4 regions of the Streptomyces sp. AgN23 genome follow, and region 3 is predicted to be linked to each of the others. Evidence: riboswitches for the same ligand, from Rfam matches in the RefSeq annotation. Region 3 holds a riboswitch; each other region holds the start of a gene.

Region 1 (5,768 bases), 9.9 Mb from region 3:
TTCGGTCACCGCTTCGAGGAGGTCGGCGGGGAGGCCGGTGCCCTGAGCTGCGGGGCGGACGGCGAGTTCATCTATCGCGCGGGCGCCGCACAGCCAGTCGACGGTGCGCTCGGGGCCAAGGCCGGCGGCTGCCTGTGGGTAGCAGCGGCCGGTGGGGAACGGGGCCAGGGTGGTCCCGGCGGTCGCGAAACCGAGGGACTCTTCCCCGGCGAAGGCGAGCGCGGCGGTGAAGCCGAGCCGTCGGACGTTGCTCACCAGCCGCCCCACGAACTCGGCCGCTCTCGCCTCGTCCTCGTTCCAGGGCGGGACGCAGAACGCCGAGACGTAGAGGGAGTGCAAGGCGCCGGAATGGGCGAGCAGGCCCGCGTCCCTGAAGACCTTGATGCGGGTGTTCATCAGGCCGCCACCGATTTCGTGGTGGTCGACACCGGGTGCAGGGCCGCGTATTCCAACGGCGCTGACGGGTCAATGGACACGTTGAGCGGTGCGGGTTCGGCTCCGGCGCGTACGAGGAGGTCGCCGACGGCGGCGATCATCGCGCCGTTGTCTGTGCACAGCTTGAGCGGCGGTACACGTAGGTTGATTCCGGCGGCCTGGCAGCGCTCCTCGGCGAGGGACCGGACACGGGAGTTCGCGGCGACCCCGCCGACCACCACCAGCGTGCCGACCCCGTGCTCGACGCAGGCGGCCACCGCCTTGCGGGTCAGTACGTCCGCGATCGCCTCCTGGAGCGAGGCCGCCCCGTTCGCCACCGGTAGCTCTCGGCCCGGGTGACCCTCGGCCCAGCGGGCGGCGGCTGTCTTCAGCCCCGAGAAAGAGAAGTCGTACGAGCCGGGCAGCGGGCGCGGGAAGTCGACAGCGCGCGGATCGCCTGTGCGCGCCGCCTGGTCGATGGCCGGACCGCCGGGGTACGGCAGCCCGAAGGCCCGGGCGACCTTGTCGAAGCACTCCCCGGCGTCGTCGAGGGTGTCGCCGAGGTGGGCGATCGGGTCGCGGGCCAGGCTGCGGACGCGGAGGAGCGAGGTGCGGCCGCCGGAGACGATCAGGACCATGCAGGGGTTGGGCAGCGGGCCGTGTTCCAGGGTGTCGGCGGCGACATGACCGGCCAGGTGATGAACCCCGTGGAGCGGCACGCCCAGCGCGTAGGCGATGCCCTTCGCACCCGCCAGGCCCACCTGCAACGCGCCGGACAGGCCCGGCCCCGTGGTGACGGCGACGGCGTCGATGTCCGACAGCCGCAGCCCCGCCTCGTCGAGTGCCTGGCCCACGACCGGGCGCAGGGCATGCAGATGAGCGCGGGAGGCGATCTCCGGGACCACTCCGCCGTAGCGGGCGTGCTCGTCCATGCTCGACGCCACCGCATGGCCGAGCAGGACCCCGTCCCGGACGAGTCCCGCGCCGGTCTCGTCGCACGACGACTCGATCCCGAGCACGATCGGAGGGGCCATGCTGCGCCTTCCTGCGAGCCACATGCTGTTGCGAATAGTGTGCAATAAGTCGGGTGGGATGTTAAGCCGAGTTCGGGCTCGCGAGCGATGCCCAGCCAGTGGCATCTGGACATCCCGCTTCCCGAAGTCTCTGCTGCCTCGCCCATCGCGAAGGCGGCGGCAGGCGGCTCGCTGACCCGTACCGCCGGGAACTCCGGGAGCCTCCGAACCCGCCGCCCGTACACCGGCAGCGACCAGGTACGAGGCGCCCTCGGCTTCCTCGGGCTCTGACCGCAGGTGAATGGATGAGGGCTTGGTCCCGTTCGCTCCTCGAACGCGCAGCTCCTGGCCCTCGCCGGGTAAAGTGCGCCCCCGTCGCCCCGACAGCCATCCCTGAGCGCCGCGGACGCTGGGGGCGGAGCAGTTCGGCGACAGCCACCTGTATTCGCCGGAGTGGGAGCGGCACGTCTGCCGTTGATCTGCCTCTGTTAGGCTCCCAACGCCTCCCGCGGGGGAAGTCCGGTGAGAGTCCGGCGCTGACCCGCAACGGTGTGTGCGGCGACCCCTGGTTGTTCGCGTGAGCCCGATCGCCTGTGGGTGGCGCGACCCGTTGACTGCTCGCCGTGGACTGCGAGAGGGGACCGCGCGGCCTTCGTGTCGTACGGGCTGTCTCCTTGCGTGAGGTCCGACCGGCGGCCCTAGGCGAAGGACCGCCCCGACCGTGCGACGCAGCCCCATCCCCGGCCGAATACCCGTACCCCCCTTGGCACTCGGCCTCGGACTGCTTCTCCTCGTGTCGCTCGTGTGCGGTGTCGGCCTCGGGGCCGCAGGGATCGGCTGGGCGGATGTGTTCCGCTTCCTGTGGGCAGGGACCACCGGCGGCACCGTGCATGCCGATGACGCCGCCGCGTACACCATCGTCTGGGAGATCCGGCTGCCGCGCGTCGTGCTCGGGGCCGTCGTGGGCGCGGGGCTCGCGGCCGTCGGGGTCGCCGTGCAGGCCATGGTGCGCAACGCGCTCGCCGATCCGTTCGTGCTGGGCATCTCCTCGGGCGCGGCGGTGGGCGCGAACGCGGTCATCCTGCTCGGGGCGTTCGCCGGGCTGGGTGTGTGGGCGCTGTCGGTGTCGGCGTTCGCCTCGGCGCTCGCGGCCATGGTCCTCGTGTACGCGGTGGCCCGCTCGCCGCACGGCCTGACACCGCTGCGGCTGATCCTGACCGGGACGGCGCTGGCGTACGGCTTCGAGGCGGTCACCACTGTCATGGTGTTCGGCGCGGCCCGGGGCGAGGCGGCCCGTTCGGCGATGATGTGGCTGCTGGGCAGCCTGGGCGGGGCGACCTGGGCGCAGGTGCCGCTCGCCGCGGTGACCGTGGCCGCCGGGTGGGCGTGGCTGCGGTGGCGGGCCGAACCGCTCAATGCACTCGCCATGGGCGACGAGACGGCCGCCGCGCTCGGCGTCCAACCCGCCCGGCTGCGCAGGGAGCTGTTCCTGGTGACGGCAGCGGTGACCGGCACGGTGGTCGCGGTCAGTGGAGCCATCGGTTTCGTCGGACTGATGGTGCCGCACGTCGTACGGATTCTGGTCGGTGCCGACCACCGGAAGGTGCTCGCGGTGGCACCCCTCGCCGGAGCCGTCCTGCTGGTGTGGGCGGACATCCTGTCCCGACTCCTGCTCGCGCCCGCGGAGTTGCCGGTCGGAGTGATCACCGCGGTGGTCGGCGTCCCCGCCTTCCTGCTGCTGATGCGGCGCGGCGGCTACGCGTTCGGAGGCCGGTGACAGATGAGGCTCGACATCGAGGACGTGACGGTCGAGGCCGCCGGGACCCGGCTGGTGGAGGACGTGCGGCTCGCTGCGGACAGCGGGGCGTTCGTCGGGCTCGTCGGTCCGAACGGCAGCGGCAAGTCGACGTTGCTGCGCTGCGTGTACCGGGCACTGCGCCCGGCCGGGGGAGTCGTACGCCTCGACGGGGACGACCTGCACGCCATGGAACCGCGGGCCGCCGCCCGGCAGTTGGCCGCGCTGCCGCAGGAGACGTCCGCCGAGTTCGACTTCACCGTCGCCGAAGCGGTGGCGATGGGACGCCTGCCGCACCAGGGCCGCACGGCCGCCGAGGACCGCGCCGTCTGCGCGCAGGCCATGGACCGCACCGGCGTCACGCACCTCGCCGACCGCGGGTTCCTCGCCCTGTCCGGCGGCGAGAAACAGCGCGTCCTCATCGCCCGCGCCCTCGCCCAGCAACCCCGCGTCCTCGTCCTCGACGAACCCACCAACCACCTCGACATCGCCCACCAGCTGGACATGCTTTCCCTCGTCCGCGACAGCGGGCTGACCGTGCTCGCCGCCCTGCACGACCTCAACCTGGCCGCCGCGCACTGCGATGTCCTCTACGTCATCGCCGGCGGCCGGATCGCCGCCTCCGGACCACCGCACGACGTACTCCGACCCGCCCTGCTCGCCGAGGTGTTCGGAGTGCGCGCGCATCCGGTGCGGCACCCGGAGACCGGCGCGGTCCAGCTCCTGTTCGACCTGCTTCAGCCCGCCAAGTAAGGACTCCCATGCGTAAGTTGCTCGCCGCCGCCCTCTGCCTCGCAGCCACCGTCACCGCAACCGGCTGCGGCGCGAGTGTCGAGTCGTCCAAGGAGGCGAAGTCCCACGCCGTCACGCTCACCAACTGCGGCAAGAAGGTGACGTACGACAAGGTCCCCCAGCGGGTCGTCACCAACGACGTCGGCATCACCGAGCTGATGTTCGCCCTCGGCCTGGAGAACCGCATGGCCGGGTTCGCCATGCCCGACGACAAGGGCGACCTGACCGACGTGCCCTGGAAGGACGCCTACGACAAGGTCAAGTGGCTCTCCAAGGACCGGCTCACCAAGGAGAACGTCCTGGACGCCCGCGCCGACCTCGTCTTCGCCGGCTGGAGTTACGGCTTCCGCGAAGACAGCGGCTTCACCCCGGAGGCTCTGAAGAAGCTCGGCATCCCGACGTACATCCTCACCGAGTCCTGCCGCAACGGCCGCACCAAGACCTCGCGCGGCATCATGCCGCCCCTGGACGCCCTGTACGCCGACCTCACCAACCTCGGCAAGCTCTTCGGCGTCGAGAAGCGTGCCGCCGCGCTGATCGCCGACTTCAAGAGGCAGGTCGCCACCACCGTGGCGAAGGCGCCCGCCCACCGTCCGAAGGTCTTCCTCTACGACAGCGGCCAGGACCAGCCTTTGTCGTCGGGCCGTTACGGCGCCCCCGACGAGATCATCAGCAAGGCCGGCGGGGACAACGTCATGCACGACGTCGACGACTCCTGGACCACCGTCGGCTGGGAGAGCGTCGTCGAGCGGAACCCGGACGTCATCGTCGTCTGCAACTACAGCGACGTGAGCGCCGAGCAGAAGCGGAAGTTCCTGCTGTCGTACGCCCCGCTGCGGAACGTCTCCGCGGTCAAGCACAAGCGGATCTTCGTCCTCGACTACGTCGACCTGGTGGAAAGCCCCCGCAACCCGTCCGCCATCGTCCGGCTCGGGGGGTATCTGCGGGCGGCGGCCCAGCAGCGGTAAGGACCGTCAGCGGATCGCGCTGCGGCCCACGATCGTGCCCGCCCGGTCGATGCAGATCACGTCGACCGGGCGGGGACCCCGCGCAGGACGGTGAGGGCCTCGTCGCGGGCTGTCATCGCGACCAGGTCGCCGAGCGGGATCCCGGCCGCCGTGCACAACTGCAGTGCGGCCAGACCGGTGTTGGCGTTCGCGACCTCGGCAGCGAGGGTTTCGTCGGCGCCGCCACGGTGGGCGAGTTCGGCGAGGAAGCCCTTGTCGACCTGGGAGCGTGCGGAGTGCAGGTCCAGATGACCGGCGGCCAGCTTGGAGAGCTTGGCGAAGTGAGGCGACCCCGGCGGCACAGGCCACCGCTGGCGAGCCATCGGCGACTGTGCTCGAGCGCGGCGTGATCGTTTCCTACGAGACGGTGCGCCGCTGGTGTCCGAAGTTCGGACAGGCCTATGCCGACGGACTGCGCCGCCGTCGGCCCCGGCCCGGTGACAAGTGGCACCTGGACGAGGTCTTCATCAAGATCAACGGCGAGCTGAAGTACCTGTGGCGGGCTGTGGACGCCGACGGCGCCGTCCTGGACATCCTCGCGCAAAACCGGCGGGACACCACTGCGGCCAGGCGGTTCTCCCGCAAACTGCTCAAGAAGACCTGCTCGGTGCCGCGGACGGTGGTCACCGACAAGCTGCGCTCCTACAGCGCGGCCCACCGCGAGGTCATGCCCTCCGTCGAGCACCGTTCCCACAAGGGGCTGAACAACCGGGCCGAGAACAGCCACCAGCCCACCCGGCAACGCGA
Region 2 (5,768 bases), 3.2 Mb from region 3:
ATGTGCATCGACTCATCGCGGAACACCCAGTTGGTGCCCGTCGCCAGGCCGTGCAGCAGCCCGCGCGAGCGCAGCCAGTACACATACGCGAAGGCGCCGTAGAAGAACAGCCCCTCGATACAGGCCGCGAAGCAGATCAGGTTGAGCAGGAAGCGGCGGCGGTCCGCCTTGCTCTCCAGCCGGTCGATCTTCTCCACCGAGTCCATCCAGCGGAAGCAGAACTCCGCCTTCTCCCTGATGGAGGGGATGTTCTCGACGGCGGCGAAGGCCGCGGCGCGGTCGTCCGGGTCGGGGAGGTAGGTGTCCAGCAGCGTCAGATAGAACTGGACGTGCACCGCCTCCTCGAAGAGCTGCCGCGACAGATACAGCCGCGCCTCGGGGGAGTTGATGTGCTTGTAGAGCGTCAGCACCAGGTTGTTGGCCACGATCGAGTCGCCGGTCGCGAAGAAGGCGACCAGACGGCCGATCAGATGCTGCTCACCGGGGGAGAGCTTGGCGAGGTCGGTGACGTCGGAGTGGAGGTCGACCTCCTCCACGGTCCAGGTGTTCTTGATCGCGTCGCGGTAGCGGTCGTAGAACTCCGGGTACCGCATCGGCCGCAGGGTCAGTTCGAAGCCCGGGTCGAGCAGGTTCTTCTGGGACGTGGGGGACATTACTGGCAGGCCTCGCAGGACTCGGGGTTTTCCAGGGAGCAGGCGATCGCGTCGGCCTCGGCCGGAGCCTGCTGTACGGGGATGGGGGCAGGAGCGGGCGCGGTGGCCGCGGCGCCGCCACGGGCGCTCTGGGCGATCCGGGTGGCCGGACGCGAGCGCAGGTAGTACGTGGTCTTGATGCCGCGCTTCCAGGCGTACGCGTACATCGAGCTGAGCTTGCCGATGGTGGGCGAGGCCATGAAGAGGTTCAGCGACTGGCTCTGGTCCAGGTACGGGGTCCGGGCCGCCGCCATCTCGATCAGGGCGCGCTGCGGGATCTCCCACGCGGTGCGGTACAGGTCCCGTACGTCCGCGGGCACCCAGGAGAACTCCTGGACCGAGCCGTTGGACTCGCGCAGCGCCTCGCGGGTCTGGGCGTCCCAGACGCCCAGCTTCTTGAGGTCGTCCACCAGATACGAGTTGACCTGCAGGAACTCCCCGCTGAGCGTTTCGCGCTTGAAGAGGTTGGAGACCTGCGGCTCGATGCACTCGTAGACGCCCGCGATGGAGGCGATGGTGGCGGTCGGCGCGATCGCCAGCAGCAGCGAGTTCCGCATCCCGGACTTCGCCATCCGCGTGCGCAGCGCCTCCCAGCGCTCCGGCCAGGTGGCCACCGCGTCCGTGTAGTGGTCCGGGTGCAGCACACCGCGCGCGGTGCGGGTCTCGGACCAGGCCGGATGCGGGCCGTGGCGCTCGGCCAGTTCACAGGACGCCTCGTACGCGGCGAGCATGATGCGCTCGGAGATCCGGGTGGAGAGCGCCTTGGCCTCGGGCGAGTCGAACGGCAGCCGCAGCCGGAAGAAGACGTCCTGCAGCCCCATCAGGCCCAGACCCACCGGCCGCCAGCGGGAGTTGGAGGCCCTGGCCTCGTCCGTCGGGTAGAAGTTGATGTCCACCACGCGGTCGAGGAAGGTCACGGCGGTGTGGACGGTGGCGTCGAGGCGCTCCCAGTCGAGCTGCCCGTCCTCGTCCAGGTGCGCGGCGAGGTTGACCGAGCCGAGGTTGCACACGGCGGTCTCGCCGTCGTCTGTGACCTCCAGGATCTCGGTGCACAGGTTGGAGGAGTGGACGACCCTGCCGGGCTCGGCGGTCTGGTTGGCGGTGCGGTTGGCGGCGTCCTTGAAGGTCATCCAGCCGTTGCCGGTCTGCGCGAGGGTGCGCATCATCCGGGCGTACAGCTGCCGCGCCGGGACCTGTTTGACCGCCCGGCCCTCGGCCTCGGCCTTGCGGTACGCGGCGTCGAACTCATCGCCCCACAGGTCCACCAGAGCGGGCGCGTCGACCGGGGAGAACAGCGACCAGTCGGCGTCCGCCTCGACCCGGCGCATGAACTCGTCCGGGATCCAGTGGGCGATGTTGAGGTTGTGGGTGCGGCGGGCTTCCTCGCCCGTGTTGTCCCGCAGCTCCAGGAACTCCTCGAGGTCCGCGTGCCAGGTCTCCAGATAGACGCAGGCCGCGCCCTTGCGCCGGCCGCCCTGGTTGACGGCGGCCACCGAGGCGTCGAGCGTGCGCAGGAACGGCACGATGCCATTGGAGTGCCCGTTGGTGCCCCGGATCAGCGAACCGCGTGCCCGGATACGGGAGTAGGACAGGCCGATGCCGCCCGCGTGCTTCGACAGCCGCGCCACCTGGTGGTAGCGGTTGTAGATCGAGTCCAGCTCGTCCAGCGGTGAGTCCAGCAGATAGCAGGACGACATTTGCGGATGCCGGGTGCCGGAGTTGAACAGCGTGGGGGAGCTGGGCAGATACGACAGCGTGCTGGTCAGCCGGTACAGCTCGGCCACATCGTCCAGCGCCCGCTCCGAGAGGTCCTCGGCGAGCCCGCAGGCCACCCGCAGCAGGAAGTGCTGCGGGGTCTCGATCACCTGACGGGTGATCGGATGGCGCAGCAGATAGCGGCTGTAGAGGGTGCGCAGTCCGAAGTAGCCGAAGCGCTTGTCGGCGCCGTCGGCCAGGGCCCGCTCCACCAGCGCGTCCAGCCGTGCGGCGTGGGCGGCCGCGAACTCCGCGGTGGAGTCGGCCAGCAGGCCCTCGCGGTGGCCCACCTGGACGGAGGTGGAGAAGGAGACCGCGCCCTGCCCGGCCGCCTCCTCCGTGATCGTGAGCGCCAGCAGCCGCGCGGCCAGCCGCGAGTACTCCGGCTCCTCGGCGATCAGCCCGGCCGCCGCCTCGGTCGCCAGGCCACGCAGCTCCGCCTCGTCCGAGCCGGGATGGCGGCCGCGCAGGGCGGCGGCCGCGACCTTGCCGGGGTCGGTGGCGGGCAGATCGGCGGTGAGTCCGGTAAGTGTCCGCAGCAGGGCGGTTCCGGGCGCGTCGTGCGCTGCCTGAGAAACCGCCTGCTCTGAAACCGGATCTGCGGGCGCGATGGTCACTGAGGTGCTCTCCCTCGCTCGGCCGGGGCCACGAGGGGGTGCGATGGGCGCGTACGGGCATGCCGCTGCCGCACTCCTCGTACGTCAGGCACTCCACGCAGCGTCCATCGGCCCAACCCTCGAGGCCGGGGGACGTGTTCACACAGGGCCGTCGGCAGGTGCTCGGACTTACGGGCACGCCGCATAAGCGCACACGTACACCGTTGCGGGACAGTTCCGGATTCTCACCGGATTCCCCTGCGGCGACAGCGAGGACGAGCATACATCTTGTGTCGGCCGACGGACGCACCCCCATATCTTGTGTCGTGAGGTGCGGAGTTTCGCATGAATGTGCTAATGCGTTCCGGAGGTGGCCTGTGACCTGGGGCCCGTGGCGGCCCGTGGCCGGGCGGGTACGCGCGCCCGTGGGCGCGCCCGAGCCCCTGGGCCGGGGCGTGCGCCGCCTGGGCCGGGGCGTGTGCCGCCGGTCGTCACAGCTCCACTGTGAACGCCCACAGGGTGAGCTCCAACGTGGCTATCGGCGACCAGTCCCGCTCCGGGGCCCGCACGAACCCCAGCCGCTCGTACAGCCGGTGGGCGGCGGTCATGGACTGCTGGCTGCTGATCACGATCCGCCGCAGCCCCAGCGCGCGCCCCCGGTCCAGGCAGGCGTGCACCAGCGCCTCGGCCGCCCCGCGCCGCCGCGACTCCGGCCGAACGGCCAGCATCCGGAACTCGCCCTCGCCGGGTCGGGCCAGCTCCGCATACGCCCCGCCGTACACCGCGAACGCCACGGCCCCGAGCACCTCGTCGCTCGCCGCGTCCGCCGCGACCAGCAGCTCGGCCTCGGCGGCCCGGCGCCGGGCGTCGCGCAGGGTGGTGAGATATGGATCACTGTCCCCGAAGTCCAGGAGGCCGTCCCCGAGATACACCTGCGCGGTGAGCTCCCCGATTCCGTCCAGCTCCTCGTCCCGCGCGCGCCTGATCGTGATGTCCATGGCCGCAGTCTGCCGCACACCACTGACAGCGGGGCCGCCATGCGTCACTCGCCGGGCTTCGCCGTCACTCGCCGGGCTTCGCCGTCACTCGCCGGGCTTCGCCGTCACTGGACGGCGGTGCTGATCACTCCGGTGGAGCCCGCGCGCTTGTTGGCGGCGTCGGCCTCCTGATAGGTGAAATAGCGCCGGACCGTGCCGTCCGGCAGCGTCAACTCATAGACGACAACGGGTTGCGGGGCACGTGCCCCTCCGCCGCAGTTGCAGGCCATGGCTGCCGTTCCTTTCCCTCGAGTCCAGTACGGATGGGTGTCAGTCCAGCCACCGCGAGGCGAGCCCGGCGAGGTAGGAGAGCGTCAGGGCGGTCGCCGGGAGGTGGAACCACGCGGTGGTGTGCAGCAAGGAGGCGTAGACGGCGATGGCGCCGGCGACCCAGGTGCTGGTGCACCAGCCGCAGTTGACGAGATAGGAGAACCGGGAGTCGTCGCCGAAGCGGTCGGCGACCCAGGTCCTGAACCCCGCCGCCAGCGTGTCCTTGGTGATGAAGCGGGTGATACGGCAGGTGGTGCCGAGGGCGAGGAGGAATGCGGCGAGGCTCATCGGATCGCTCCCTCCCCGGGTGGTCCCGCACGGGTTGGCACTGCCGATGTCACTCATTAGAGGCACGGTGGAGGACGGCAGGCCATACTCCGGCCGCGGGTTCCCCCGAATAGCGGAGCGCTTGTCATACAAGCTCGCCGCCAGGCGCGCCCAGATGCGCCAAACGAGTGATGGCAGCCCCGGAACCTTGAGCGACGGGGGTGAGCGTGGATAACTGGAAACGTGCCGCCGGGGGTGCCTCATACCTCGTAGGCCATCCAGGAGCCGGGCGTTCGTCCCGTAGCTCCGCTCTCATCCGGCGCATCGATCCCGCGCCCTGACCGGCCGCCCGGCGGCTTTCTGTTCCTCCGGTGCCGGCCTGCCTCGACCGCGCGGCGACGACGAGGCGTTGACCAGCGGCTTGCCCACGACATCGGCATGCCGCCGGCGCATATCGCCCGAACCCTTCCCGGGAGGACCAACCATGACTTCGACCGCTCTCGCGACCGCCGCCCCCACTGCGGCCAACTGGCCCCCGTCGCAGGTGGGGCCGCCGTTGCTGCTGTCCGTGGTGCCCAACTCGGGCCCCGCCGCCGGTGGGAACCTCGTCCAGCTCAACGGGCAGAACCTGCGCAACGTGATCAGCGTGACCTTCGGCGGCGTGCCCGCCCAGATCGTCAGCCAGAGCAGTTCCGGTGGCGGCGGCTGGGATGGTGACTGGGGCGGCGGCTGGGGCGGTGGCTGGGGCGGTGGTGGCTGGCCCGGAGGCGGCTGGCCGGGGAATCCCACCAACGACATCGTCGTGGTGATAGCCCCGCCGCACGCGCCCGGGTCCGTCCAGGTCCTGGTCACCACCACGGTCGGCACCAGCAACAGCCAGGTGTACACCTATGTGGCGCCGACGCCGCCCACCGCCGTCTCCATCACCCCGACCGTGGGACCGACCACCGGCGGCGCCCTGTACTTGATCACGGGCACCAATCTGACCGGCGTCACCAGTGTCACCTTCGGCGGGAGCCCGTCGGCCATCCTGACCATCAACCCGGGCGGGACCAGCCTGATCGGCATCACCCCGGCGGGCCCGCCCGCGGGCGGCAACGTCGCCGTCACGCTGAGCGGCCCGGGCGGGACCGCCACCGTCCCCGGCGGTT
Region 3 (5,768 bases):
GCCCTCCAGGGAGCGGTAGCCGTGCACTCCCCCGCCGCCGAAGCCCGAGACCTCACCGGCCGCGTACAGGCCGGTGATCGGGTTGCCGGAGGCGTCCAGGACGCGCCCGGTGAGGTCGGTCTGGAGGCCGCCGAGGGTCTTGCGGGTGAGGATGTTGAGGCGCACGGCGATCAGGGGTCCGGCGGACGGGTCCAGGATCCGGTGCGCGGAGGCGGTGCGGCTGAGCGTGTCCCCGGGGTAGGCGAGCGCGTTGCGGATGCCCATGACCTGGACGTCCTTGGTGTACGGGTTGGCGATCTCGCGGTCGCGGGCCTCGATCTGCCGGGTGAGGTCCGCCAGGTCGATCAGGTTGTCGCCGGTCAGCTTGTTCATGCCCGCGACCAGTTGGGGCAGGGTGTTGGCGACGACGAAGTCCTCGCCCTTGTCCCGGAACCGCTGGATCGGCTCGGGTGTCTGCCAGATGCGGGAGAGGAGCTGCAGGATGTCCTTGTTGGTCAGGTCCGGGTTCTGCTCGGAGCCCGAGAGCGCGAACTCCTTGGCGATGATCTTCTGGGTGGTGACGAACCAGGAGTAGTCATAGCCGGTGGCGGTGATCGTCCCAAGGGTGTGCAGGGTGTCGTAGCCCGGGATGTCGGGGGTGGAGAAGCGCTTGCCCTTCGCGTCGAACCACATCGACGAGGGGCCCGGCAGAATGCGGATGCCGTGGCCCGGCCAGATCGGGTCGTAGTTTCTGAGGCCCTCGGTGTAGTGCCACATGCGGTCGGGGTTGACGATCCGTCCGCCCGCCTTCTCGGTGATCGCGAGCATCCGGCCGTCCACATACGCCGGGACGCCGGTGACCATGAACTTCGGCGGTGAGCCGAGCCGGTCGGGCCAGTTCCGCCGTACGAGATCGTGGTTGGCGCCGATACCGCCCGAGGTGACGATCACCACCTGGGCGTTGAGCTCGAAGTGGCCGACCACGGTGCGCGAGGTGGGCTTGCCGCGGGCGGCGTCGCTCGGCTCCAGGATCGCGCCGCTCACCCCGGTGACGGCACCACCGGTGACCACCAGATCGTCCACCCGGTGCCGGAACTTGAAGGTCACCCGCCCGTCCTTCGCGGCGGCCCGCACCTTCTTCTCGAACGGCTCGACCACGGCCGGACCGGTGCCCCAGGTGACATGGAAACGCGGCACCGAGTTGCCGTGCCCGTCCGCGAGGCCGCCGCCGCGCTCGGCCCAGCCGACGATCGGGAACCACTGCACGCCGAGCCCGTGCAGCCAGGACCGCTTCTCCTCGGCCGCGAAGTCCACGTACGCCTCGGCCCATTTGCGGGCCCAGTAGTCCTGGCCGCCGGGATCGGAGACGCCGCGGTCGAAGCCGGCCGTGCCGAGCCAGTCCTGCCAGGCCAGTTCATGGGAGTCCTTGATGCCCATCAGCCGCTGTTCCTCGGAGTTGACGAAGAACAGGCCGCCGAAGGACCAGAACGCCTGGCCGCCGAGGTTGCTCTCGGGCTCCTGGTCGAGGAGGAGCACCTTGCGTCCCGCGGCCGCCAGTTCCGCCGTGGCGACCAGCCCGGCGAGCCCGCCGCCGACCACGATGGCGTCCGCGTCCGAAGACGCCCCGGAGGCGGCGAAGGCCGGGCCCGCCGCCTGGGCGAGCGCGGCGCCGGCGAGCACACCACCCGCCGCCGTCAGGGCGCGGCGGCGGCTGATCCCGGCAAGCGAGGCGGCATTCTCTGTGGAGTTCTCCATGGGCTGCCTTCCGGAAGGGGGTTCGGAGGGTGCGGGAGAGGCGAAGGGGGTTGCCGCGACGGCAATGTGTTACCGACGGTAGCCCACCGGGTGCGGGCCCACCAGACTCCTGCCCTCAATGAGCAACTCCCGTATGCCGCAGGGAACTTCGACGGGTCAGCGCCCGCCGGATGACGCCTCCGGCGAGGCGCGCCGCCGTGGCGAGAAGGCGTACAGATCGAGGATGTCGGGCAGCGGTGCCACACCGGGGCCGCCCGCCGTGACCCAGGCCACGATGTCCTCTGTCGCATCCGGGTCGTTGACCAGGCCGAGCCACACCGGCCTGCCCCCGGCGGCACGTCCGGCCGCCGATGGCTGCACCACGATCACATTGGCCTGATCGCAGACGTCCAGACACGCGGAGACGCGTACGGGCGCCTCCTCACGGAGCCGCGCGATCTGTTCCGCATGGTCGATTCCGGTCACCTTGGGGCTGCCGCAGCAGCAGTCCCGGCATACGGTCACCCGGCATGGCACCGGGTCGGTCGGCCTGACAGGCATGGCCCATCGCCCTCCTCCGGGGAAGTCCGCCCCGGTTTTCCGTCGAGGAGGCGACCGCGTGAGTCTCCTGGCTCTCGGGTCGATGCTCGTCCCGGCCTTCCCACCCGCGTGTACGGGCAGTGGCTGTTCGGGATCCGCTCGCCGATCACAGTGGCGGCACCGCGCCGGATTCACACCGGCTTCCTCGTTCCGCCGTCGCCTTTGTCGCCCGGCATCATCGCATCCCGGACACCGCCGCACCATGTGGCCCCCGCTCCTGGGAGCACCACGGGCGGTTCGACGTCAGTCGCGGCGGGCCGCCGCCCCCGCGAGGATTTCGCCCAGGCCCTGGCGGGTGGCCGCCAGCACCACGCGGTCGGCCGGCCGCAGGACATAGCCGGGGTGCAGATCCCACACCAGGGCGGGCTCCTGGGTGGCGCCGTCGTAACGAGGCGCCGCGGCGAGGTCGCGTTGCCGGTCGGCGGGTTCCGCCGCGTCCAGCGCGATCACCCGCCAGGCGCCCGGTGCGAACGCCTCGGCGACGGTACACCCTTCCAGTTGCGGATGCCCGGCGACATGCAGGGCGGCGAAGAGCAGCACCCTGCGCTCGACCGGTATGGCGCCCAGGATCTGACGCCCCATCATCGCTCCGGCGAACGCCGGGGCCGCCAGACTGGAGACGCTGCGGCTGCGGGTGAGGGCCCGCGGATGCGCCGCGCGCAGCGTGCGGTAGACGGCGGTGGCGAAGCGGTCGTCGTACAGGCGCAGCGCCACCCGCAGCCGGGGCTTGACCGAGCGGGCGTACAGCGTGGCCTCCAGGTTGGTGGTGTCGACGCTGGTCAGGGCGAGCAGGGAGTGTGCCCGCTGGATCTTGGCGGCCTCCAGGACGCCCTCCTGGGTGACATCGCCGATCACCGTCGGCACCCCCAGCCTGCGGGCCAGCGGGATGCCGCGCGCCCCGGGGTCCTCCTCCACGCACACCACGGGAATGTCCATCTCCCGGAGTCTGGCCAGGACCCGGGTGCCGACCTTGCCGAGCCCGAGCAGCACGACATGGCCGGAGAGGCCGCGCGGAGGGCGGCGCAGCGCGGAGGCGGTGCGGAAGGTGCCCAGCGCTTCGAGCGCGGCGGCCACCAGGACGGGCAGCATCAGCAGTCCGGCCAGCCCGGACAGCAGTTGGAGGACCTTGCGTCCGGTCGGCTCGTCCAGCGCCGGGTCGTCGATCGCCAGCACATCGAGCACCGTGAGGTAGGCGGCGTGGAGCAGACCGGCACCGGTGAGCTGCCAGGAGGCGATGGTGAGGGCGAGGACTGCGATCGCCATTCCTGCGACGGACCAGCGCAGCCGGCGGGAGAACAGCGAGGCGAGGGGCAGTCTGCGGGTGCCGAGCCGCCGTGGCGCCGACGGTGGGCCGGTGGCGGAGACGGCCTCGAGCACCACCGTGTCGCGGCCGGTGGCGGCGGCCACTTCCTCGTCTCCGGGCAGCAGCTTGGGCCCTTCGTCCCCGCTGCTGTCGGAGCCCTCACTGCCGCCGGGGTCGCTGGTGGTGGACGAGAGCAGGGCGAGGGTGCACAGCCCCGGGCGGGCCACCTCGTCGGGGCCGGGCGGGGTGCGCTCCGCCGCGCGCAGCAGCAGCCCGTCGGCCTGGAGGACTTTGCTGGTGCCCGCGATGGCGGTGGCGGCCAGGGCGGGGGCCGCGGTGTCGGCGTCCGACAGTACGGTGGTGGTGGCGTCCAGTTCGGCCGGGTCCATACCGGGATCGGCCACCCGCGCCGCCTCGTCGAGGAGTTCCTCCAGATGCTGGCCGAGCTTGCGGTTGTAGAGCCGGATCACCAGTCGCAGCCGGGGGTTGAGGCGGCGGGCGTGGAGGGCGGCGTGGATATTGGCCTCGTCGTCGTCATGGACCAGGGCGAGCGCCGTCGCGTGCTCCGCACCCGCTTCGGTCAGCACCTCTTCGTCGAGCGCCGGGACCTCCATGACCCGCACTCCCCCGTCCGGAGCAGGGTCATCCGCGGTCTGCCGGGGCAGCGGGACCCGTCCGACGGCCGCGCTGAACCGGCCGAAGAGCGCGGAGGCACGGCCGCCCGACCGCCATCCGGCCACGCGCTGCCCGGCCGGGTCCGCCAAGGGGGCGCCGCCGGGGATGACGACCGTCACCCGTGTCCGGTAGACGAAGTGGAGCTCGGCGGCGAGGCGGTGCGCGAGCGCGTCGTCACCGCACACGACCATATGGGCCGCCCCCGAGGGGGTCGGCGGGGCGGAGGTGGAGGTGGAGAACACGACGGCGAAGCCCCCCGTTGATCCGTGATGCCGTGGGTCGTCCGGGCGGGGTACGGCGACCGCGGTCTCCGGCGGCCGGCACCCGTGCTCCGGTGGTCAGGATCAGACCGTACCTGGTGGGCTGCCCAAGGGAGTTGGGCACCGGGGCGGGCGGGGCGCCCCGTGTGCTCACTCCCTGAGCGCTCCGCAGCGCGCACAGCGGGCGAAGGGCGCGGTGTCCTGGATCGCGCCGCAGTCGGCGCAGACCCGGTCCAGCCAGCAGGCGGACTCCCCGCCCTCGGGCTCGGCGGGCGCCGGGTCCGCCGTCTGCCGGTCCGCCGTCTCCCGGTTCACCGTCTCCCCGTTCGCCGTCTCCCGGTTCGCCGTCTCCCGGTCCGGGTCGTCGGGTCGAGCCGTGCCGCTCATCGTGTGCGCCTCCCTGTCCGGACCGTACGCGGGTCCATCCTCCGACCCTCCACCCCGTGGCTCCGTCCCCGGAAGCGGTCCGGCCATAGATCCGATCTCTCGGGCACCAACGACCCTCGATGGGGCGCAATACTGCCCGATCCCTCCCCAGTTATCGGATGACTCAGTAACGTATCCGCCTCGGGAGGCAACAACGGCGAGATCTTACCGACGCCTCGCTGTGGCATTTCCGCTCTGCGGCGTCCTGGCCATGACGCTCTTCATCACCGGGCCCGCGCAGGCGAAGGACCGCGCCTGGACCGTGCGCGGCCCCTCACCCCATTCCGGTCCTCTCGCGCAGCTGCGGCTCGACGGAGCCTCGGGAGCGCTGGCTCGTCGATCTGCGACCGTCCCTGACCATCCCTCGCCCGGACGCCCCGTCCAGGACGCCCGTCCAGATCCCGATCGCCGGGATACAGACGCCGGCCGCGAAGGCCCATGCGGCGGCGACGGCACGAGCGGGCGTAGGGGGCGGGGTGGCCGCCGGTCCAGCCGCGGGAGAGGGCCGGCAGCCGGTCGGCCTTCTGGCGCGCCGGGTTCTTCTCGTGCTGCTGGGCGAGGAAGGCGGACAGCCGGTCCGCCGACTCCGCGTCGCCGTGGCGCAGATGCGAGATCTCGTGCCGGAGCAGGACCGCCCCGGCCGGGCTTCTGATCAGGGTGCGCCAGCTGCGCGGGATGGCGACATGGACGGTGGGCCTGCGGATGTTCAGGATGAACGCGTGGCGGCGCCTGTGCGGTAGCCCGGCAGGGGGAGATGATACGAGGACTTACCGCGCATAGGTGAATTCATC
Region 4 (5,768 bases), 8.5 Mb from region 3:
CCAGAAAGATGGCTCCGGCCAGTGCGGTGACCGGCAGGAGGCGGGCGTGGCCGGACCCGGTGAGGGCGCGGGTGGCGTGCGGGAGGACCAGGCCGACGAAGCCGATGGCTCCGGCGGAGCTGACCAGGGTCGCGGTGAGCAGCGCGGTCGCGCACAGCAGGACCAGGCGGGTGCGGGCCACGCGGACACCGAGCGCCGCCGCGGCCTCCTCGCCGAAGGCGAACGCGTCCAGGGTGCGGGCGTGTCCGAGACAGACCAGGAGGACGGCGGCCAGGACGACGGCGCACAGCAGCACATCGCTCCAGCCGGCGCCGGTGAGCGAGCCGAGGAGCCAGAACAGCACGGCGCGGGTGGTGTCGGCGTCCGCGGAGGTGAGGACGGTGAACGAGGTCAGCGCGGAGAACAGTTGCATGGCCGCCACCCCGGACAGCACCACGCGGTCGGTGCTGCCGCCGAGGCTGTGGCTGAGCGCCAGGACCAGGCCGAAGGAGAGCAGCGCGCCGATGAACGCACCCGCCGACAGGGACACCGCCCCGCCGCCCACGCCGAGGACGACCACGGCGACGGCACCTGTGGAGGCCCCGGAGGACACCCCGAGGACGAAGGGGTCGGCCAGCGGATTGCGCAGCAGGGACTGCATCACGGCCCCGCAGAGGGCCAGCCCCGCCCCGCACACCGCGGCGAGCAGGGTGCGGGGCATGCGCAGGTTCCACACGATGCCGTCGCGCAGCGGTGGCAACGTGCTCTCGCCCAGGCCGAGATGGGCGGTGACCGCTGCCCAGACGTCGGCCGTGGAGATGTCGGCGGGGCCGATGGTCACGGCGAAGGCGATCGACGCGAAGAGCGCGGCAAGCCCTCCCGCGATCAGCAGCAGGAGTCGGGTGCTCACTTGGCGAGTCCGAAGTGGCGCAGCCCGGCGGCGACCTGCTCGACCCCTTCGACGGTGCGGATGGACGGGTTCATGGCCTGCCCGCTCAGCAGGACGTACCGCTTCTTCTTCACGGCGGTGAGATTGCGGGTGGCGGCGTTGGTCTCCAGGAAGCGCATCTTGGCCCTGGCGGTCTCCGCGGTCTGCTGCTTGCGCGTGAGATCGCCGAGGACGATGACGTCCGGGTCGCGGTCGGCCACGGTCTCCCAGTTGATCTGCGGCCACTCGTCGTGGGTGTCGGAGAAGGCGTTCTTCGCTCCGACGGCCCGGGTGATGGCGCCCGGGGCGCCGCAGCAGCCGGCGAGGTAGGGCGACTGGGAGTTGGCGAACCAGTACATGAGGGAGACGCCGGGGGCGTCCAGTCCCTCGGTGGCCGTACGCACCCGCTGCTTCAACCGCGCGATGAGCTTCTCGCCACGTTCGTCGACGCCGAACGCGTGGGCCAGGTCGCGTATCTCGCCGTAGACGGTGTCCAGGGTGAGTGGCCTGCTGCGGGAGCCGTCGCCACCGCTGTCGGGGTCCCGGCCCGCCGAGCAGTCGGACGGCGAGACGTACGTGGGCACGCCCAGCTTGTCGAACTGCTCACGGGTGGCCACGCCGCCCTTGCCGAGGGTGGAGACGAACGAGGCGGTGACGAAGTCGGGTTCGATGTCCAGGGCCTTCTCGAAGGACGGTGCGTTGTCCGCCAGGCGCGGCACCGTCGCGTTCGCCTTCTCCAGGCCCTTCATCACCGGGTCGGTCCAGGTGGCGGTGCCCGCCATGCGGTCGGCGAGGCCGAGGGAGAGCAGGATCTCCGTGGTGCCCTGGTTGAGGGAGAGGGCCCGCTTCGGGGTGGACTTCACCGTGACCTTGTGGCCGCAGTTGTCGATGGTGCGCGGATAGCCCGCCCCGGCGGGCTTCTTGGCGTCCGCGCCGTCGTGGCCGGAGCCACCGCACGCGGTGAGCAGGAGGGCGGGGGCGAGCAGGAGGGCCGCGGTACGGCGGGCAGAGCAGAGCACGGGCATGCCTCGGTTGTCGGGGCTCGTACGCGGAGCCTGGCCTACGGACGTCCTCCCCGCACGCGGCGCGGAGGTGCCAGCAGGTCTTCGGACTCGGGTTCGTCCGGACGGGGCCCCTTCCCGGTGCTCGTTCGCGGCGGCCTCGCGGCCGTCACGGACTCCTCCCAGTGGTGTCACATGCCCCGCCCGTCCCCCTCACCGCTGCGCGTCAGCTCCGGGTTCTCACCGGATTCCCTGGCCTCGGATGTGGCACGACTGGCTCCCCGAGAGTATCAAGATTGTCGAACGATCAGGGTGTCGGACCGGTCACGGAGTGGAAAGCCACGTCCCGGGGTCAGTTCGGCCGCCGACGGGCCTGCCTCACCTCGCGGTCGACGGCCCAGGCGTCGCCGACCGGCCCGAGGTGGGCAAGCTTGTCGGGGTTGATCACCGCCCGGATGGCCTGAACCTGCCCGTCGAGCACATCGAGGACCAGAGCCTGGAGCACCTTGCCGTCCCGCTCGCGGAAGACCGCGCCGGGCTGGCCGTTGACCTCATGGAGCTCGAAGGACACGTCGATCCGCAGCAGCCAGGGGAAGACCGTGCCCAGCAGCCGGGCCACGTTCTCCGCGCCCATGACGGCCTTGGCCAGTTGCGGGGCCTTGCCGCCGCCGTCCCCGACGAACTGCACATCGGCGGCCAGCAGGTTGCGCAGCGCGCCCACATCGCCGTCCTTCAGCGCGTCGAAGAACCGCGTCGCCAGTTCCTGCCGCTCCTGCCGGTCCGCCTCGAACCGCGGCCGCCCGGCCTCCATATGCCGCCGCGCCCGCACCAGCAGTTGGCGGCATGCCGCCTCCGACCGTCCCACCGCCGTGGCGATCTCGTCGAACCCGAAGGCGAACACCTCCCGTAGCACGAACACCGCCCGCTCCAGCGGGCTGAGCCGCTCCAGCAGCAACAGCGCCGCCATCGACACCGAGTCGGCCAGCTCCACCGCCCGTGCCGGGTCCTGATACGGATCGCTGAGCAACGGCTCGGGGAACCACGGGCCCACGTACTCCTCCCGTCGCACGCGCGCGGAGCGCAGCACATCGATCGAGATGCGCGTCACCGTGGCCGACAGATACGCCTTGGCCGACGTGGGCCGGGTCGTCGAGCCGTCGAAGCGCAGCCATGTCTCCTGCACCGCGTCCTCGGCCTCACTCACACTGCCCAGGATCCGATAGGCGATCGAGAACAGCAGCGGCCGCAGCTCCTCGAACTCCTCGACCTTGTTCACGCCGACTCCCCTCCCCAGGGCCCGTCGCCGATGCGGTTGCCGTCACCGATACCGGTCAGTGGAACTGCCCGGCCTCGTAGTCACCGGCGGCCGGCTGCTGGGTGATGACGTTCAGCCGGTTCACCATATTCATGAAGGAGACCAGGATCACCAGGGCGGTGAGCCGCTCCTCGTCATAGTGCTCGGCGGCATTCGCCCACACCTCGTCGCCGACCCCACCGGCCGCGTCCGCGACCCGGGTCCCCTCCTCCGCCAGGGCCAGCGCGGCCCGCTCGGCATCGGTGAAGACGGTGGCCTCCCGCCATACCGCGACCAGGTTCAGCCGCACCGGGGTCTCACCGGCCGCGGCCGCTTCCTTGGTGTGCATGTCGATGCAGACGGCGCAGCCGTTGATCTGACTCACACGAATCGCCACCAGCTCCTGCGTCGCCACCGGCAGCGGCGATTCCTTGACCGCTCTGCCCGCCGCCATGACGGGCCTCAGGACCTTGCCGGCGGTCTGGCTGGCGGAGTAGTTCAGTCGCGCGTCCATGATGTGCTCCTCTGAAGTCGTTCACTGGCTACACCCCTGAGACGAGGTGGCCCGACCCCCTGTGACATGAACGCATGTGACCCGCGTCTCCCCGCCGTCGGCTCAGCTCGGCAGCCTGCGTCCACCACTCGCCCTGATCCAGTCAGTTGTACGCTACGGCTCCCGCACGCTTCATGGTCAGCGGGATCCAACGGGAGACAGAGGTCATCGTGACAGAGCGCACCGGCAGAATACGTTCACCCCGTATCTACGCGATGACCTCGGGGGTGCTCACCGGGACGATCGCGCTGTACATCGCGCTCGTCGCCTTCGGGAACATCACCGACTTCGACAGCAACCAGCAGTTCGTGCGGCATGTCCTGGCGATGGACACCACGTTCAAGGACGAGGACCTGATGTGGCGGGCCATCGACTCCACCGCGCTCCAGGACACCGCCTACGTCGCCATCATCGCCTGGGAGACCCTCGCCGCTCTCGTCCTCCTCGCCGCGACGGCCCTGTGGTTCGCGGGTCCGCCCGGAGATCGCGTCCGCCGCGCCCGGCAGGCCAGCACCGTGGGGCTGTTGATGCTGATGCTGCTGTTCGGCGCCGGGTTCATCGGCATCGGCGGCGAGTGGTTCGCCATGTGGCAGTCGGAGAAGTGGAATGGCCTGGAGGCCGCCACGCGCGTGTTCATGATCTCGGGGATCGTTCTGCTGCTCATTCACCTGCTGCCCTCGGCCGAGCGAACCGATCCGGGCTCCGAGGACTGACCGAGCGGACGCCGCGGACAGGCTGCCGCGCGCTCTTGCCTCCTTGCCGCGGACTCTTGGGCCCTCCTCGTAGAGGGCTCTTGCCCCTCCTTGCCGCGGACTCTCGACAGTGACGCGCCGCCCTGCAGAGGGGCCGGACCAGTTGCGGCCCGACCGTCGACCTGTCGTCGTACTGGACCCCTACCCTCTACGACAACGGCAAAGCGGCGACACCGCCGGGCCGGTGGGCGGAGTCCCGCCACCGGGGCTCCGCCCATGCGAGACGGGGGGAGTCGACATGACAGCGGCAACCGTCACAGGGCGCGCGGTGTCCGTGCCGGCACTGCTCGCCGCCACCACGCCGCGCACCGCTGGATGCGGCGACGGGAAACCGCCTCGTGAGGAGCGGTCGACGTCGGCCACGCGGCACCCCGCCACCCGGTCCCCGAGCGGGCAGGCGACATGGGGGGCCTTCAACTCCACCGATATCGGCTGGATCCAGCTGACGATCGCGATGGACGACCAGGCGACGCTCCTGCTGAACCCCGCCCCGGGCCACTCTTCCGACGCCGGGGTGGAGAAGTGGGCGAAACCGGTGGCCACCGCCTGCCGCGACGAACTCGTCCAGCTACGAGAACCGCTCGCCCGAGCGGGCGTCCCCGACACCAACCCGCACCAGGGGCACGACATGCCCGGCATGGTGACCGGCGACGAACTGCGCACCATCCAGGGAACCAAGGGCGCAGCCTTCGACGCGCTCTTCCTCGCGGCGATACGCGAACACCTCGACCAGGCGGCGAAGATCGCCCACGCACAGCGCTCGGCATGCGTCGATCCGGCCGCCAAGAAGCCGGCCACGAGCGTGGAGAAGACGTCGCTCACCTGGCGCGCCCGTCTTCCCCAGGCGCGTCCGCTTGCTGCTCCCGCCGTGGACGGTCGCGGCTCAGGCGGGCGGCAGCGCGGCGGCGGCCGAGCCGGCGAGATCGGTGGCCAGTTCGCAGGGGCGATCCTTGGCACCCGCCCCCTTGATGACCAGGGCCACCCGCTCGGTCCCCTTCACCCGGTCCAGGCCGGTGTAGTCACGATGGACCACCTCGACGCGGCAGCTCCCCCGGCCCTCGTTCTCCGGCAGAACGATGGCCTGGCGATGGCGATCTCCCAGCTTGGTCGACCGGGCGCTCTTGTCGCGCGGCAGGTCGCCCTGGTCGAAGCGCAAGTCCACCTCGTACTCGTTGGTGGTGCTCTTCCACTGGCAGTCCCAGCGCCCGAATCCGACGTCCGGCTCCCGGGCGTCGATTCCGGGCACCTTCTCCAGCGCCTT

The links. A riboswitch is a leader RNA that binds a small molecule or an ion and turns the genes downstream of it on or off. The one in region 3 is predicted to bind cobalamin.
Region 1: another riboswitch for cobalamin. It lies ahead of AS97_RS00795 (iron ABC transporter permease); the one in region 3 lies ahead of AS97_RS43055 (hypothetical protein).
Region 2: another riboswitch for cobalamin. It lies ahead of AS97_RS29860 (ribonucleoside-diphosphate reductase subunit alpha); the one in region 3 lies ahead of AS97_RS43055 (hypothetical protein).
Region 4: another riboswitch for cobalamin. It lies ahead of AS97_RS07135 (ABC transporter substrate-binding protein); the one in region 3 lies ahead of AS97_RS43055 (hypothetical protein).

Annotation. Positions count from the first base shown of each region.
Region 1 covers NZ_CP007153.1:160,057-165,824, reverse strand. Annotated here, with positions in the region: gene AS97_RS00810 (GNAT family N-acetyltransferase) at 1-396, opposite strand, end outside; gene tsaD (tRNA (adenosine(37)-N6)-threonylcarbamoyltransferase complex transferase subunit TsaD) at 396-1,448, opposite strand; gene AS97_RS00800 (hypothetical protein) at 1,536-1,718, shown strand; cobalamin riboswitch at 1,901-2,037, shown strand; gene AS97_RS00795 (iron ABC transporter permease) at 2,149-3,204, shown strand; gene AS97_RS00790 (ABC transporter ATP-binding protein) at 3,208-3,975, shown strand; gene AS97_RS00785 (ABC transporter substrate-binding protein) at 3,984-4,982, shown strand; partial or broken gene AS97_RS00780 (cobalt-precorrin-5B (C(1))-methyltransferase) at 4,989-5,302, opposite strand; partial or broken gene AS97_RS00775 (IS6 family transposase) at 5,353-5,768, shown strand, end outside.
Region 2 covers NZ_CP007153.1:6,858,644-6,864,411, forward strand. Annotated here, with positions in the region: gene AS97_RS29855 (ribonucleotide-diphosphate reductase subunit beta) at 1-653, opposite strand, end outside; gene AS97_RS29860 (ribonucleoside-diphosphate reductase subunit alpha) at 653-3,064, opposite strand; cobalamin riboswitch at 3,200-3,343, opposite strand; gene AS97_RS29865 (GNAT family N-acetyltransferase) at 3,535-4,041, opposite strand; gene AS97_RS29870 (hypothetical protein) at 4,146-4,310, opposite strand; gene AS97_RS29875 (hypothetical protein) at 4,351-4,638, opposite strand; gene AS97_RS29880 (IPT/TIG domain-containing protein) at 5,102-5,768, shown strand, end outside.
Region 3 covers NZ_CP007153.1:10,102,782-10,108,549, reverse strand. Annotated here, with positions in the region: gene AS97_RS43060 (FAD-binding dehydrogenase) at 1-1,734, opposite strand, end outside; gene AS97_RS43055 (hypothetical protein) at 1,891-2,274, opposite strand; cobalamin riboswitch at 2,335-2,463, opposite strand; gene AS97_RS43050 (NAD-binding protein) at 2,557-4,482, opposite strand; gene AS97_RS43045 (hypothetical protein) at 4,702-4,938, opposite strand.
Region 4 covers NZ_CP007153.1:1,631,327-1,637,094, forward strand. Annotated here, with positions in the region: gene AS97_RS07130 (iron chelate uptake ABC transporter family permease subunit) at 1-889, opposite strand, end outside; gene AS97_RS07135 (ABC transporter substrate-binding protein) at 886-1,932, opposite strand; cobalamin riboswitch at 1,987-2,201, opposite strand; gene AS97_RS07140 (RNA polymerase sigma-70 factor) at 2,261-3,184, opposite strand; gene AS97_RS07145 (carboxymuconolactone decarboxylase family protein) at 3,240-3,716, opposite strand; gene AS97_RS07150 (DUF2165 domain-containing protein) at 3,971-4,468, shown strand; gene AS97_RS46955 (hypothetical protein) at 5,076-5,258, opposite strand; gene AS97_RS07165 (serine/threonine-protein kinase) at 5,391-5,768, opposite strand, start outside.